DNA from 2 places in the Stenotrophomonas sp. TWI587 genome. Region 1 is predicted to be linked to the other one. Evidence: riboswitches for the same ligand, from Rfam matches in the RefSeq annotation. Region 1 holds a riboswitch; the other holds the start of a gene.
What was found. Region 1 has a riboswitch for thiamine pyrophosphate ahead of ABE464_RS04180 (TonB-dependent siderophore receptor). Riboswitches for the same ligand answer to the same signal wherever they lie in the genome.
Positions count from the first base shown of each region.

Region 2: another riboswitch for thiamine pyrophosphate. It lies ahead of thiC (phosphomethylpyrimidine synthase ThiC); the one in region 1 lies ahead of ABE464_RS04180 (TonB-dependent siderophore receptor).

Region 1 covers NZ_JBDJMW010000002.1:228,918-236,515, reverse strand. Annotated here, with positions in the region: gene ABE464_RS04190 (TonB-dependent receptor) at 1-1,741, shown strand, start outside; partial or broken gene pnuC (nicotinamide riboside transporter PnuC) at 1,835-2,386, opposite strand; gene ABE464_RS04180 (TonB-dependent siderophore receptor) at 2,383-4,548, opposite strand; TPP riboswitch at 4,616-4,711, opposite strand; gene ABE464_RS04175 (phosphotransferase) at 4,752-5,888, opposite strand; gene ABE464_RS04170 (hypothetical protein) at 5,989-7,598, opposite strand, start outside.
Region 2 covers NZ_JBDJMW010000008.1:655-8,252, forward strand. Annotated here, with positions in the region: gene ABE464_RS13775 (BCCT family transporter) at 1-1,433, opposite strand, end outside; TPP riboswitch at 1,723-1,824, shown strand; gene thiC (phosphomethylpyrimidine synthase ThiC) at 1,966-3,843, shown strand; gene ABE464_RS13785 (ion channel) at 3,941-4,618, shown strand; gene ABE464_RS13790 (winged helix-turn-helix domain-containing protein) at 4,869-7,202, shown strand; gene ABE464_RS13795 (helix-turn-helix transcriptional regulator) at 7,317-7,598, shown strand, end outside.

The sequences.
Region 1 (7,598 bases):
CGGCCTGCCCGAGCAGTACACCCTGATCCTCATCGATGGCCGCCGCCAGGGCAATTCCTCGGGCGTGAACTACCGCGATGATCTGGGTCCGCAGGATCTGAACTGGCTCTCGCCGGACATGATCGAGCGCATCGAGGTGGTCCGCGGGCCGATGTCCTCGTTGTACGGCTCGGATGCCATGGGCGGGGTGATCAACATCATCACCCGCAAGATCGCCGACGAATGGGGCGGCTCGGTCACCTTCAACTACAGCAAGCCCGATTCCCCCACCCGGGGTGATACCACCCAGATGGGCGCGTTGTTCAGTGGCCCACTGACCGAGAACCTGGGCCTGCGCGTCGGCGCCAATGTCACCAACCGCGAATCGGATACCGGCCGCCGGCAGACGCCCGGCAACAAGGCCGAGAACGCCAACGCCCTGCTCAACTGGCGCGTCAACGACGACCACACCGTGGGCTTTGAAGCCTCGCGCGGCGAGCAGCGCAACAGCGGTGCCGGTGCGGTGGGTGCGTGGGGGCTGTCCAAGCTGGTGCAGACCGGCTACGTGGTCATGCACGATGGTCGCTACGGCGATGCCGCCACGTCCAAGACGACGTTGGTGCAGAACGATTACGAAGACAAGGGCAGCGCCGTCGGCAACCACTCCAAGGAGACGGTGTTCGATACCGCGTTCACCCGCAGCTTCCACTGGGGCTTCGAGCAGAGCCTGAACGTGGGCGGCCAATGGAAGCGCGAAGAACTGAAGAACAGTGACACCATCGGCACCGTGCCGGTGACCTGGACCGGCACTGGCCGCATCAGCCCGGTCAGCGAAGCCGACTCCTGGGCGCTGTTCGCCGAAGACCACATCACCCTGCACGAGCGTTTCATCCTGACCGTGGGCCTGCGCTGGGACAACACCGACAACTACGACGACAACCTGAGCCCGCGCGTCTACGGCGTGTGGCACCCGTCCGATGACTGGACCGTGCGCGGTGGTGTCTCGCAGGGCTTCCGTGCGCCCACGCTGAAGCAGGGCACGGCCGGCGCGGCGACGCAGTCCGGTGGCAACGGCTGTACTGCCCTGACTGCCGAAGGCTGGACCAACCGCTCGGTCAGCGCCGATGGCACCACCGGCTGCTACATGGCCGGCAATCCGAACCTGGAACCGGAAACCAGCACCAACTACGAGCTGGGCGTCGGCTTCGACAAGAACGGCTGGTCGGCCTCGGCCACCTACTTCCTCACCGATTTCGATGACAAGATCCAGCAGGTTCCGCTGCGCGAGATTCCCGGCCAGACGACCAGCTTCGTCAACGGGTTCTGGTGGACGGTCGCGCAGAACATCCAGAAGGCCCGCACCCGCGGCGTGGAAGCCAGCGTCACCGTGCCCCTGCATGAGCGACTGAACTGGATCACCAACGCCACGCGCATGCTGGAATCGAAGAACCGCACCACCGGTGCGAGTCTGCTGGTGGTGCCCAAGCTGACCGCCAACACCTCGCTGGACTGGCAGGTCACCGATGCCTGGTCGCTCAACCTGAGCGCGCAGCACATCGGCGAACAGCTGGTGTCCTCCACCAGCGCCACGTTTGCCAAGGCGTACACCACCTGGGATCTGGTCACCGGCTACGACGTCAACGAGCACCTGACCGTGCGCGCGGGCGTGCTCAACCTCGGCGATGTCTCCACCATCGAGGAAGGCAACAACTACGACGGCGGTGCACGCACCTTCTTCGTGGGTGCCACGGCGCGGTTCTGACCGCGCCGGGTCCAGTGCAGACCTGAAGCAACGAAGGGCGGCGCGGACATAAACGCGCCGCCCTTCTGCGTTGTGGAGCAGCGCGTCGTTGCGCGCCACCGTCCATGCCCGCAACCCCATCACGGCCAGGCCGACGAACACCAGATACAGCACCGCGGTCACGTGCAGTGACTTGACCATGTACATGCCGACATAGACGACGTCGACCAGGATCCACAGCCACCACGCGGCCGTATGCCGCCGTGCCTGCCACCACTGGGCGACCAGGCTCAGTGCGGCCAGCATCGCATCGAGCCATGGCAACGCCGCATCGGTGTAGAAATGCATCGCCGCACCGAGCGCGATGCCGAAGGCCACGCCGATGCCCAGGTCACGCCACAACGCGATCCGCGCCAGCGGCACGATCGCAACCCGGCCGTCCTCCTGGGCCTGGCCACGCCAGCGCACCCAGCCGTAGACCAGGAAGCCACCGAAGACAACCTGCAGCAGCGTGTCCGAGTACAGCCGTGCCTCGGCGAACACCAGCGCGTACAGCGCGACCGAGATCAGCCCGACCGGCCAGGCAATGGTGACCCGGCGCGTCATCAGCCACACGCCAAGCATGCTGACGATGGCGGCCGACCATTCCAGGATCGCCGGGTTCATAGCGCGAACGTCACCGACAACCGCGCCTGACGCGGTGCACCCGGGAACAGGTAGTAGTCGCCCGAGCTGCTGCCGGTGTCACGCCAGTAGAAGCGGTTGAACAGGTTGTCCACCGAGAGGTTCCAGGTCACCGGATGCTCACCCACATGGTGTTTGAAGCGCAGGCCCGCATCGAACACGCTGTAGGCCGGTGCGCTCACGCGGCCATCGGCGGTGGCCACGTTGGAAGCGGCGTAACGCCAGCCGCCGGTCAGCCCCAGGCCAGTCACGAACGGCAGCTGATATTCCGCGTGCACGGTCGCACGCGTCTTGGGCACGTTGATCAGCTGGTGACCTTCGTAGTCCGGCGTGCCGGCGTCGCGTGCGCGGGCGCGCAGCACACTGGCGCTGGCGGTCAGCGACAGGCGCTCGGTGAGCTGGCCCTGGGCGGTGAGCTCCAGCCCGGTGTGGGTCTGCTGCCCCTCCTGGACGAAGATGTAGCCCGCATCGCTGCCGTCCGGCTTGGCGTACTGGAACGGCTGGGAGGTGCGGAACAGCGCCGCTCCCAACGTCAGGGCATCGCTGGGCACGTACTTGACGCCCACTTCGGTCTGGCGCGACAGCACCGCAGGCAGGAACGTGCCTTCGTTGGAGGTCCAGAACGGCGCTTCCTGGCCGAGCGAGATGCCCCGCACGTAGCTGACATAGGCGTTGACCTCCTCGGTCGCCTTCCAGACCAGCGCGGTCTGCGGCAGGAAGCGCGACAGGCGGCTGTGGCGCTCCGGGTTGCCGCCCTTGTCATAGGCACGCTCGTCCAGACGGACAAAGCGGCCACCGGCCAGCCACTGCCAGTCACCCAGGCTCATCCGGTCCAATGCGAACACCGCAGTCTGCGCACTGTCCAGACGCCGCGCGGAGGGGCCCGGCATCAGCGGTGAAGGTTCGAACTGCGGCACCTGTGCGTCGTGGATGTTGGCGGTGCCCACGTACTCGTTGACGTTGCGGCGCTTGTCCACGGTGCGCTCGAAACGATCCGCGCCCACACTTACTTCATGACGGACATCGCCGGTGGCGAAACTGCCACGCAGCTCGCCACGGAATTCCAGGTTGCGGCGGGTGTCGTCCGGGCTGCGGTAATCGTAGATGTCGTAGTCGCCGTTGGGCGCGAAGTAGTTGCCTGGCACGCTGCCATCGGCGCAGCCGGCGGCGTAGTAGCAGCCGTAGGCGAAGGCGACGTTGTCGTCGATCACCGAGCGGCTGTAGCTGGCCGATACCCGCGATTGCCACGTCGGGCTGAAGTCGTAGGTATGCAATGCAGTGAGGTTGGTGCTGTCGATGCCGACCGGCCGCTGCCACGCCTGGTAGCCCAGCATGTGCTTGCGGTCCACGCCGCGCGGCAGCTCGGTGGCCCCCAGCAACTGATAGCCCGAGGCCGAGCGCTGCGCGCTGGTCTGGTAGTTGGCATCCACCTCCAGCTTGCCACGCTCGCCGATCAGCCAGTCGGTGGCCAGCGAATAGAAGTTGCGACGGCCGTCGGCATGGTCGATGTAGGAATCGCTGTCTTCCCAGGCGGCATTGAAGCGCACGCCAAAACGCGGCGACAGCCAGTGGCCGAGATCCACCGCGGTGTAGCGCGAGCCTTCCGAATCCGTGCCGAGGGTGACATTGCGGACCTCGGCCGGGCGCTTGCCCACGTAGTTGATGATCCCACCCGGTGCCATCACGCCCGCGGCGAGGCCGGCCTCGCCCTTGAGGATCTCCACCGACTGGATGTTCTCCAGCGCCAGGCGCTGCTCGCCGGTGATGGCCAGGCCGTTGAAGCGGTAGCCGGTAGCGGTATCCAGCGGGAAGCCGCGGATCGCGATGTTCTGGTAGTAACCGACCGGCGCGTAGCTGTCGCCCAGCGAGGCATCGTTGCTGGCCAGCTCGGACAGCGTGCGGACCTGGCGGCTGTCCAGCAGGTCGCGACCCAGGACGTTCACCGAGGCCGGCGTGCTCTTCCAGTCACCCGCACCGAAACTGCTGGTCTGCGTGGTGGTGGCCGCCGGCTGATGTGCCTGCACGCGCACGGCGGCGAGCTCGGTCGGCGAGCGCTCGGGCGCGTCCGCGAGATCGTTGGCATGGAGGGGCAGCGCGGCACAGAGGGCGGCGGACAACAGCGTGGGGCGGAAGCAACGGTTCATTCGATTCGTCATCAGCTGGGGGAGACGAAGCGAAGGCGCGCACGCGCACCGACCCATCACGGCGGTATGCCTGCTGCTCAAAGCTCCCTACGCCGGTGCAAACCGGATCAGGTTCCAAGGGACTCTCTCAGCCTGGTTTCGCCAGGCACCCCCGCTTCTGTGACTATTTCACTACAAATGGTACGGATAAGCGAGCCTGTCGCTCAGGCCGCGGCGTGCAGCGCCTTCAGCAGGCCCTGCCCCGGCGGGGTGCTGAACCAGTCAGCATGGCCCAGCAGGAAGGTGTGGTAGGCCACGTCGGCGTTGGCCGGCGAGTGGGTCACGGCTTCGAAGTACTCCACTTCCGACAGGGCGAAGTCGAGTTGGACGACCGGCAGCAGATCGGCCAGCAGGTGCACGCGCTCGGCAGACAGCGGCTCGATGTCGCGGTAACCGGCCAGCAGTGCCAGCGCGATATCCGCACGTACCGCCGCCTCGCCGCGCTCCAGCGCCAGCCAGGCGATGGCGTTGCGTTCGATGGCGGTGGCCAGGTCGAACAAGGCACTGGTCGGTGAGGCCAGGCCAACATCCAGCACGGTATCGACGACGGACGTATCGCCGTGCTGACGCCAGAGCAGGTTGGACACATGCCAGTCGTTGTGCGCCCAGAGGCGGGGCTCGGCCTGCAGGCGCTCGGCCAGCCCGGCGTGCCAGGGCAGCAGCGCCCGCTGCAGATCGGCCTGCCAGTCCTGTCGCGCAAGGTAGGCCGCCAGGCCCGGACGATCACCGAGCCCGGCCTGCAGGGCGGCAATGGGATCGGCGGCGCGGATCAGATCATCGCGCGCGACCAGCAGGTGGGTGCTGCGTTGGGGTGCGTGATAGCTGGCCGACGCGCGGTGCAATCGCGCCAGCATCCGGCCCGCCTCGCGCGCCTGCGCGGAATCGGTCAGCAACGTCCAGGACGGCGCGTCGCGGTAGATGTCCTGGCCGCAGCCCACGGTATGCAGCTCGTAGGTCCAGCAATCGTGTTCGACGGCCGTTGTACCGTCGCGGTCATGCAGCACCTCGACCACCGGCACACCCTGGGCAGCCAGGTGCTGGAGCAGACGATGCTCTTCGGTCAGGCCGGCCGCGCTGCGGACGCTGCCATGATGACGCTTGACGAACACCCTGCCCCCCTCGCTCTCGACAATGGCGGCGGCAGACATCGGCCGGGGGCTGTGCCACAGCACGTGGCACTGGCCATCCAGCTGCGGGAACCGCCCGCGCAGCCAGGTGATCTCGCGGTCGGTGATGGCCGGCCAATCGGCGGCGACCTCATCGTTGTTGAGGCCTTGGACGCGGTGGGGGCTGTTGCTCATGGGATAACGGGTCGATGACGGCGAGAGGCACGCTGTCACCAGACAGTGGGCGCGGCGAGGATACCAAGCCGGGCCCACAGAGGGGGAGCACTCCACTGCCTCAGGGTGTGCCGTCGCCTTGTTTCGCTGCGGCCGGCCTGGCCGGCAGCAGCCGCGGCTGCTTGGCATACCAGTCGCGGGCGCCGGCAAGGTGCCACTTGCGCTGCTCGCCCTGCAGCTCGATCCCGGCCCCGAGCACACCCCAGCGCAGATAGAGATCGCCACGCCGCTTGGCGTGACTCAGATCCAGCCGGGCCTGCAGGGACAGCCGCTCGTTCTCGGCCTGCAGGTCCTCCACGATCAGCTCGCCACTGCGCCAGCGCAGCTGCCCACTGGCCTGCACCTCGCCGGAATCCAGCATCCCCAGCACCCAGCGCGGGTACTCGCTGCGCTGGGCGAATACCCCGAGCAACGGCCCGGCATCGCGCAGGCGCAGGTCCGCCAGCCCGTCCACCTGGAACGGCGCGGCGGCATCAATGTGGCCGCTGCGGATCGCGACCTTGCCCCACCAGCGGCCGTCACTCTTTTCATCGCCTACATGGATGTTGCGCAGGTCCACGGTGGTGCCACCGAGATCGAACTGGCGGCTGTCGAAATCCGCACGCTGCAGTCGCGCCTGCAGTTGCGCATCGCCGCGCATGGCGATGCCGGCGACGCTCAGCCGGGCACCGGTGCCGCGCAGATCGGCACTGCCCTTGCCCACCCGGCCGGACGCATCCAGCGACACATCACCGCTGAGCAGGCCGGTACCGCCGAGCAGGCGCACGTTGTCGTTGCCCAGATACCGGTTGTAGGCGGTGAGGTCCGGCACCCGTGCATCGGTGAAGCGCAGCTGTGCCCGCATCCCGTCACTCAACTGCTTCAAACGCGCATCGCCGCGCAGCGTGAGCGCGAGCTGTCTGCCATCGAACAACAGCGCCTTCGGCGCATTGGTCGGCGCGGCCTGGAATCGGGGGATCTGCACCTTCAGCTCTGCCTGCGGCGGCTCGCCCTCCACGATCCGGCCTTGTGCATGGGCATCGCCCCGCATGCGCACGCCTGCCACCTCGGCCACGGCCGCCACCTGCGGAATATCCACCGTGCTGCCCGGTGCAAGCTCACCGTCTGCAATGATGACGTCCGCCTTGAGCAGGCCACCCCCATCAAGATGGAACCAAGGCTTTTTCACGAACAGATCGCTGATCCAGTTCAGCGACTGGAACTGCCATGCACCCTGCACCGTGCCGGACAGACGCGGCAGCAGCTCGGCAGGCGCCTGGAACGGAATCCTGCGGCCGGTCACCCGGACATCGGCGTTGAGCTCACTGCCCGTCTCCGCGTCGCGCGGCAACCGCGCCTGGACCCGCATGTCCTGCGCCACATCCAATTGCAGCGACAGCAGGCCGCGGTCATCGGCGTTGACGCCCGCGTGCAGGGGAAGCCGCCAGACCAACCGGCTGCCCGGTCGCAGCGCGCCCTCTTCCAGGGTTACATCCGCCGTCAGGCGTGCATTGGAGACCGCGCTACCCACCTTGACGTGTGGGCCGCCGGTATCGATGCGCAGGCCCTGGCTGCGGGCATCGATCTGCAGCTGTGCCCAGGTGATGCCGAGTTTCTGCAGCCCCGGTGCGTCGTCACGATAGTGCCGCGGGAAATGGAAACGCGCGGCGATATGGGCATCGTCCAACACGT
Region 2 (7,598 bases), on a different contig from region 1:
AACGACCACATCACCGCCAGCATCAACAACGCAAACGGCAACGCGGCGATCGTGATCATCCCCTGCAGCGCAGTGAGACCACCGGCCAGCAACAGCACGCCCGCGATCAACGCAATCGCCACGCCCCACACCATGCGGCGTGCCAGCGGCGGATCACCCGACTCCTCCGTCGACATCGTCGCCAGCACCAACACCGCCGAATCGGCCGAGGTCACGAAGAAGATGATCAACAGCACCAGCGCGACCACCGACAGCACCGTCGGCATCGGCAGGCTGTCGAACATCGTGAACAGCACCGTCTCGTAGCCATTGCCCAGCGCCTGCGCCAGATCCACGTGGCCGAAGATCTGCGACCACAGCGCCGTGCCACCGAATACCGAGAACCACAGGAAGCCCAGCACGCTCGGTGCGATCACCACGCCCAGCACGAACTCACGGATGCTGCGCCCACGCGAGACGCGCGCGATGAACGAGCCCACGAACGGTGCCCACGCGATCCACCAGGCCCAGTAGAAGATCGTCCAGTCCGCCACCCAGGTGCTGCCCGAGAACGGCGACATGCGCAGACTCATCGTCACCAGCGAATTGAGATACGAGCCGATCGTGGTGGTGAACGTGTCGAAGATGAAGCCGGTCGGCCCCAGCACCAGGATCAGCGCCAGCAGCAGCGCGGCCAGGCCGAGATTGAAATTGGACAACCACTTGATGCCCCGGTGCACGCCGCTGGTGGTGGAGGCCATGTACAGCACGAATGCCACCGCGATGATGGTCAACTGCACGGGCACCGTGGCCTGGATGCCGAACACGCGCTCAAGGCCGGCCGCGATCTGGATCGTGCCAAAGCCAAGCGTGGTTGCCACGCCGATTGCCGTGGCGACGACGGCGGCCACGTTGACCACGGTACCCATCCAGCCGCGGTGATGCGCACCGATGATCGGCTGCAGCAGATCGCTGATCAGTCCACGGCCATTGCGGTTGAACTGGAACCACGCCATCGCCAGGCCGATCAGTGCATAGATCGCCCACGGGTGCAGGCCCCAGTGGAAGAACGCATAGCGCATCGATGCGCGCGCCGCCTCCATGCTCTGCGGTGCCAGTCCTTCCGGTGGCTTCACGAAGTGCGAGATCGGTTCGGCCGCGCCCCAGAACACCAGGCCGATGCCCATGCCAGCGGCGAACAGCATCGACATCCAGCTCGCGTTGGAGAAATCAGGTTCGGCATCCTCGCCGCCGATGCGCAGCGATCCGAAGCGGCCGAAGGCCAGGTACATCAGGAAGGAGAGGGTGATGAACACCACCAACAGGTACAGCCAGCCGGTACTGCGGATGATGGTGGACAGGCCGCTCTGGACGACCTCGTTGAAGGGGCCCGGCGCGAGGCCGGCGATCAGCACCAGCAGTGCGACCAGTGCGATGGAAATGCGGAACACCATGCAGGCGTGTCTCCGATCAGTAGGGGCGAGCCGAGGCTTGCAATCTCCAGCGGCACAGCGGCAACGACTGGGGCGGATCAAGCCGGTCGAGGCCGGTCAGTACAGACGTCAATGGCGTCGAGCAGGACGTGGTGTACGCACGATCGGGACGTCACTCCCGGATCGCACCGCATACCGCGCTGCAGCATCCTAGTGCATCCGATGTCGGCGCTGTGTTCACACGCAACGTTGACCGAAACAATCGCGGCTTCCCTCCGTGCCCCTTGGCCGTGGCTTTGTGCTCTAATTCGCCCCGAAGCGGGGGTACCGCGGCCCAATGGCCAAGGTTGAGACAGTCCCTTCGAACCTGATCCGGTTGATACCGGCGTAGGGAAGCTTCGCATCTGCAGATGTATTGCGCCGTAGGGCCACCATGCCCGGAGACCGCCCGCAATCCGTCCGTCGAGCGCCGCCGTTTCGTCCCTCCCATGCGAATCCCTCGCATAGAACCGCACAGTCCCTGTGCGGGGATTGAACCTAGGACGATGCCTCGATGAACGCACAGCTCTCCGCCCTGCAGCAACAGGCCCAGCAACTCTCTGAATCGGTCACCCGGCCGATTCCCGGCTCGCACAAGATCCATGTACAGGGCTCGCGCAGCGATCTGCAGGTGCCGATGCGCGAGATCACGCTGACCCGTACGCCCACCCTGTTTGGCGGCGAAGAGAATGCGCCGGTCACCGTCTACGACACCTCCGGCCCGTATACCGATCCGGCTGTCGCTATCGACCTCTCCGCCGGTCTGCCTGCGCTGCGCGCGGCCTGGGTGGCCGAACGTGGCGATACCGAGGTACTGGAGGGCCTGAGTTCTGCGTTCGGCCGCTCGCGCGAAACCGATGCACGTCTGGATGCGGTGCGGTTCCCATCGCGGTTGCAGCCACGCCGTGCACGGGCAGGCGCCAATGTCACCCAGATGCACTACGCACGGCGCGGCATCATCACGCCGGAGATGGAGTTCGTGGCGATCCGCGAGAACCAGCGGCTCGACGCGATCCGCGACGCCGCACTGCTGCAGCAGCATCCCGGCGAGTCCTTCGGCGCCTCGATCCCGACGATCATCACCCCCGAATTCGTCCGTGATGAAATCGCGCGCGGCCGTGCCGTGCTGCCCAACAACATCAACCACCCGGAAAGCGAGCCGATGATCATCGGCCGCAACTTCCTGACCAAGATCAACGCCAACATCGGCAACAGCGCGGTGTCTTCAGGCATTGCCGAGGAGGTGGAAAAGCTGGTCTGGGCGATCCGCTGGGGCGGCGATACCGTGATGGACCTGTCCACCGGCAAGCACATCCATGAAACGCGCGAGTGGATCCTGCGTAATTCGCCGGTGGCGATCGGCACCGTGCCGATCTACCAGGCGCTGGAGAAGGTTGATGGCCGTGCCGAGGAACTGAACTGGGCAATCTTCCGCGACACGCTGATCGAGCAGGCCGAGCAGGGCGTGGACTACTTCACCATCCACGCCGGCGTCCTGCTGCGCTACGTGCCGCTGACCGCCAAGCGCGTGACCGGTATCGTCTCGCGCGGGGGCTCGATCATGGCCAAGTGGTGCCTGGCGCATCACAAGGAGAACTTCCTCTACACACACTTCGAGGACATCTGCGAGATCATGAAGGCCTACGACGTGACCTTCTCGCTGGGTGACGGCCTGCGCCCGGGCTGCATCGCCGATGCCAACGATGCCGCGCAGTTCGGCGAACTGGAGACGCTGGGCGAGCTGACGAAGATCGCCTGGAAGCACGACGTGCAGACCATGATCGAAGGCCCCGGCCACGTGCCGATGCAGCTGATCAAGGAGAACATGGACAAGCAGTTGCGCGAGTGCGGTGAAGCACCGTTCTATACGCTCGGCCCGTTGACCACCGATATCGCGCCGGGCTACGACCACATCACCAGTGCGATCGGTGCGGCGATGATCGGCTGGTACGGCACGGCGATGCTCTGCTACGTGACCCCGAAGGAACACCTGGGCCTGCCCAACCGCCAGGACGTGCGCGACGGCATCATGGCTTACCGCATCGCCGCGCATGCCTCGGATCTGGCCAAAGGCCACCCCGGCGCGCAGGTCCGCGACAACGCGTTGAGCAAGGCACGTTTCGAATTCCGCTGGGAGGACCAGTTCCACCTGGGGCTGGACCCGGACAAGGCCAAGGAATTCCATGACGAGACCCTGCCCAAGGACGCGCACAAGCTGGCCCACTTCTGTTCGATGTGCGGCCCGCACTTCTGCTCGATGAAGATCACCCAGGACGTGCGTGACTATGCGGCCGGGCAGGGCCTGGATGCGCAGCAGGCATTGGAGGCCGGCATGGCCGAGAAATCCGCGCAGTTCCGGGATCTCGGGGCCGAGGTGTATCGGCAGGAATGAGGCACTGGCCGTGGTGGTGGGTACCACCACGGCCATCATCCGCCGCCTGCGTGATTCCGGCTAAGCTCGGCGCGAACAGGCAGGGGCGGGGACGACGATGGCGATAGCACGCAGCACCAAATGGTTGGCGATTGCACGCCGGCATCCGTCTGCGTGGCTGCTGGCCGTGCAGCTGCTCGGCGTGCTGCTGTACCCCGCGATGGACGAGGCCGGTGCAAGCCGTGCGTTGTTCGGTGCATTCGGCATCGCCGTGCTCGGCCTGGCCCTGTGGGTCGTGCGACGCAGTCCACTGGGCATGTGGGTGGCCCTGCTGCTGGCGATTCCTTCGGTGGTGTTTTCCATCTCAGGCGCGCTGCTGGAGCGCCCGGCGCTGGTGACAACGGCGCAACTGCTCGAATGCCTGCTGTACTTCTACACGGCGGGCAGCCTGATTGCCTACATGCTGCAGGACCACAAAGTGACCCGCGATGAGCTGTTCGCGGCGGGGGCCACCTTCACGCTGTTGGCGTGGGCCTTCGCCTTCGCGTTCGCGCTCTGCCAGCAGTGGTATCCGGGCAGTTTCATGGCTACCAGCGAGACGGAACTGCGTACCTGGATGGAGCTGCTTTATCTCAGCTTCAGCTTGCTGTCCGGGGTGGGACTGAGCGACGTGGTGCCGATCCATCCCCAAGCCCGGGCATTGGTCATGCTGGAGCAGTTTGCAGGCGTGATGTACGTAGCATTGGTGGTCTCGCGCTTGGTCGGATTGACCATGATCCGGCGCATACAAAACTGAATCGCGCATAAAAAATTCGCGCCCGGAGGCGCGAATGCTGAATCAATTTATGTAATTTCGTCGGCGAGAGAGAGCCTGATGTTGGCCGCACACACAGGTGCGGTTAACCCACATAGGCTAGTATTCGCCGCCTTCAGTGTTTTTGCGCTTTGCGCTGATGGTTTGTGCGGAATCTGGCGGTTCGTTCGATCGTTGTCGATTGTGATGAATGCTGCGTTCCAGTAGTCCTGCATTCACTCGTGTCACCGGAATGATCAACAACGACAGTGAGCGACCCGCCGCCGATGTAGTCCGAATCGGCGATTGCACCGTAGTACTTTCCTCGCGGGAAGTCATGGTGGTGGGCGTGCGTCGCCCGCGTCGTCTCACTCCGAAGGCACTGGGCGTGTTGAAGGCGCTGATGCGCTCGCCCGGTACCGTGGTGACGCGCGATGAACTGTTCGCTGAGGTGTGGCCCGATACGCTGCCCACCAATGACGTGCTCACCCAGGCCGTCACCCAGTTGCGCAAGGCCTTCGCCACCGACGAAGACGCGGGCACGGCCTATATCGAAACCATTGCCAAGACCGGTTATCGCCTGCTGGTGCCGGTGAGCGTGGTGGAAGAGCCGCGTGTCCTGGGCGAGGCGGACGACGCAGCGACGGGCGTGCTCGTCGATGCCGCACTGCCCGGTAGTGACACGCCGGTACCCCTCCGGCAAGCGGACAACCCGATGCGCCGGCGGTGGCGCCGCGTCCGCCGCTATGTGCTGCTGGCCATCGGCCTGACGATGCTGATCGCGATGCTGGTCATGGCTGCGCTGCTCGTGCAGCGCGAGCGTCCCGCCACGCCGGTGGAAGCGGCCGTTGAGGACGGCACGCGCGTGATCGGCAGCCCGGAGCGGCCGTATCGCCTGATCACGGCATCGGCGGGCTTTGAAACCTATCCCACGCTGTCCCCGGATGGCTCCCAGGTCGCCTACGAAGCCGGCGTGCCGTCGCGGCAGGGCAGCGTCATCAAGGTGCAGACCTCGGGCAATGCGCCTGCGCGCGTCCTGATGGATACGCCGGACACCTATTCGGACCGGTTCCCGAACTGGTCGCCCAACGGCCGTGACATCGCCTTCGCGCGTTTCGGCCCGGGGGGCGGTTGCGAGGTGCTCATCGCCAGCGCCACCGGGGGCGCGCAGCGTCATGTCACGCGCTGCGATGGCACCGAGCTGCTCAGCTTCGACTGGACGCCGGATGGGCGCGGCCTGCTGTTCGGCTCGCTGTCGGGCACCTATGCACACCGCGGCATCCGCACCTTCAATCTCGCCAGCGGTAGCTGGAGCGCGCTGAAGTACGACACGGACCCGGACAGCTTTGAGTACGCACCGCGCTATTCGCCCGATGGCCGCTGGATCGTGTTCGTGCGCAATCCGCAGGTCGGTGATCTGTGGCGCATCCCGGCCGAAGGCGGCGCGCCCCAGCAGCTCACCAACGATTCGGCCGAGATCCGCGGTTGGGCGTGGCGCAGCGACAGCCGCCACATCGTGTTTGGTCGCCGCGTCGACAGCGAAGCGCGCCTGTATGAGCTGGACACACGCACGCGCACGCTGCGTGATCTGGGTCTGGACGATGCCCAGTCACCAGCGCTCTCGCGCAGCAACAACATGCTGGCCTTCATGCACCGGCGGGCGCAGTTCGGTTTGTTCAAGGTGCCGATCGGTGCCGACGGTCCGGGTGTTCCCGAGCGCCTGTTCGCATCGGGCGGTCGCGATGCGCAGCCGATGATCGCGCCGGACGGCCGCCAACTTGTGTTCAGTTCCAACCGGTCAGGCAGCTATTCGCTGTGGTGGGCGGATCTGCAACGTCCCGAATCCCTGCGCCCGATCGAGGGCCTGCGCCCGGAAACCCGCCAGATCCCGGACTGGTCGCGCGACAGCCGTCATCTGCTGGTCCTGGGGCGTGACGAACATGCCAACCCGGCGGTCTTCGAAGTCTCCCCGCGTGATGAGCAGACGGTCCGCCTGGACGTGCCCGCCGCGCAGCCACTGCAGGCGCTGTACGGGCAACGGCCTGGGCAGATGCTGGTGGTGGAGCGTGATGAAGACGAGCGGATGCGCCTGTCCCTGTTTGATCGGACCACCACGCCGTGGCGCCTGCTGGGCAGCATCGAGGGTGTCTCCCAGGCACGCTACGACGTGGCCGGCGAACGCGTGCTGTTCACCCGGCTGTCGGCCAGTGGTCTGTGGTCGGCCGATGCGGCCCTCACCCCGCAGAGCATCCGCCAGGTGCGTGACGACCAGCCGTCGCGCTGGCGTTACCGGGCGTGGACCGTCTCCGGCAACGGGCAGATCGATTACCTGTCCAATCGCGCCGACTGTGCGACCGCGTTTGCACGGCTCAGTGCGACCACCAGCGACACTGGCGCCTGTCTGGACCCCGAGAGGCTCGGCACCGGCAATGGATTCAGCGCCAGCCCGGACGGCAGTGCCGTGTATGTGGCCCTGGCGGTGGCCGATGGCTCCGATATCGGCATCATGCACCTGCCCGAACCGACCTCCTCGTTCTTTCCCGCGTTCTCCAACCTCATGTTTATGAAGGGAAAAGATCCTTCGTAAGTTCTTCGTGAGGTTGTCGTGGCGAATTCGGATCAATCTCGCCAAGATGTCCTGAGGGAAGTGGCCTGACTTGGCAAAACTGCACGCCAGCAAAGGCAAACACACGGTGCAGTCATGCGTCAGCTTTCCCTGGCCGATCGCGGTCAATCTCTCTCCCTGGACAAGATCGCCGACGACGGCGTGCTGCCGAGTTGTCTCGGTGTTGCCCGACTGGGCAGCCTGCAGACGGCCGGCACCACCTTCACGGTGTGGATGCAGGTCCGCGGCAGCGCCTGGGTCGAATCCAAGGAAGGCAAGTTCCGCCTGCGCCAGCGCGAGTGGATCGCCTTTGAGAAAGACTCCAAGCCGATGGTGCAGGCCGGCCGCGATGGCCTGTGCATTGGCCTGAGCCTGTCG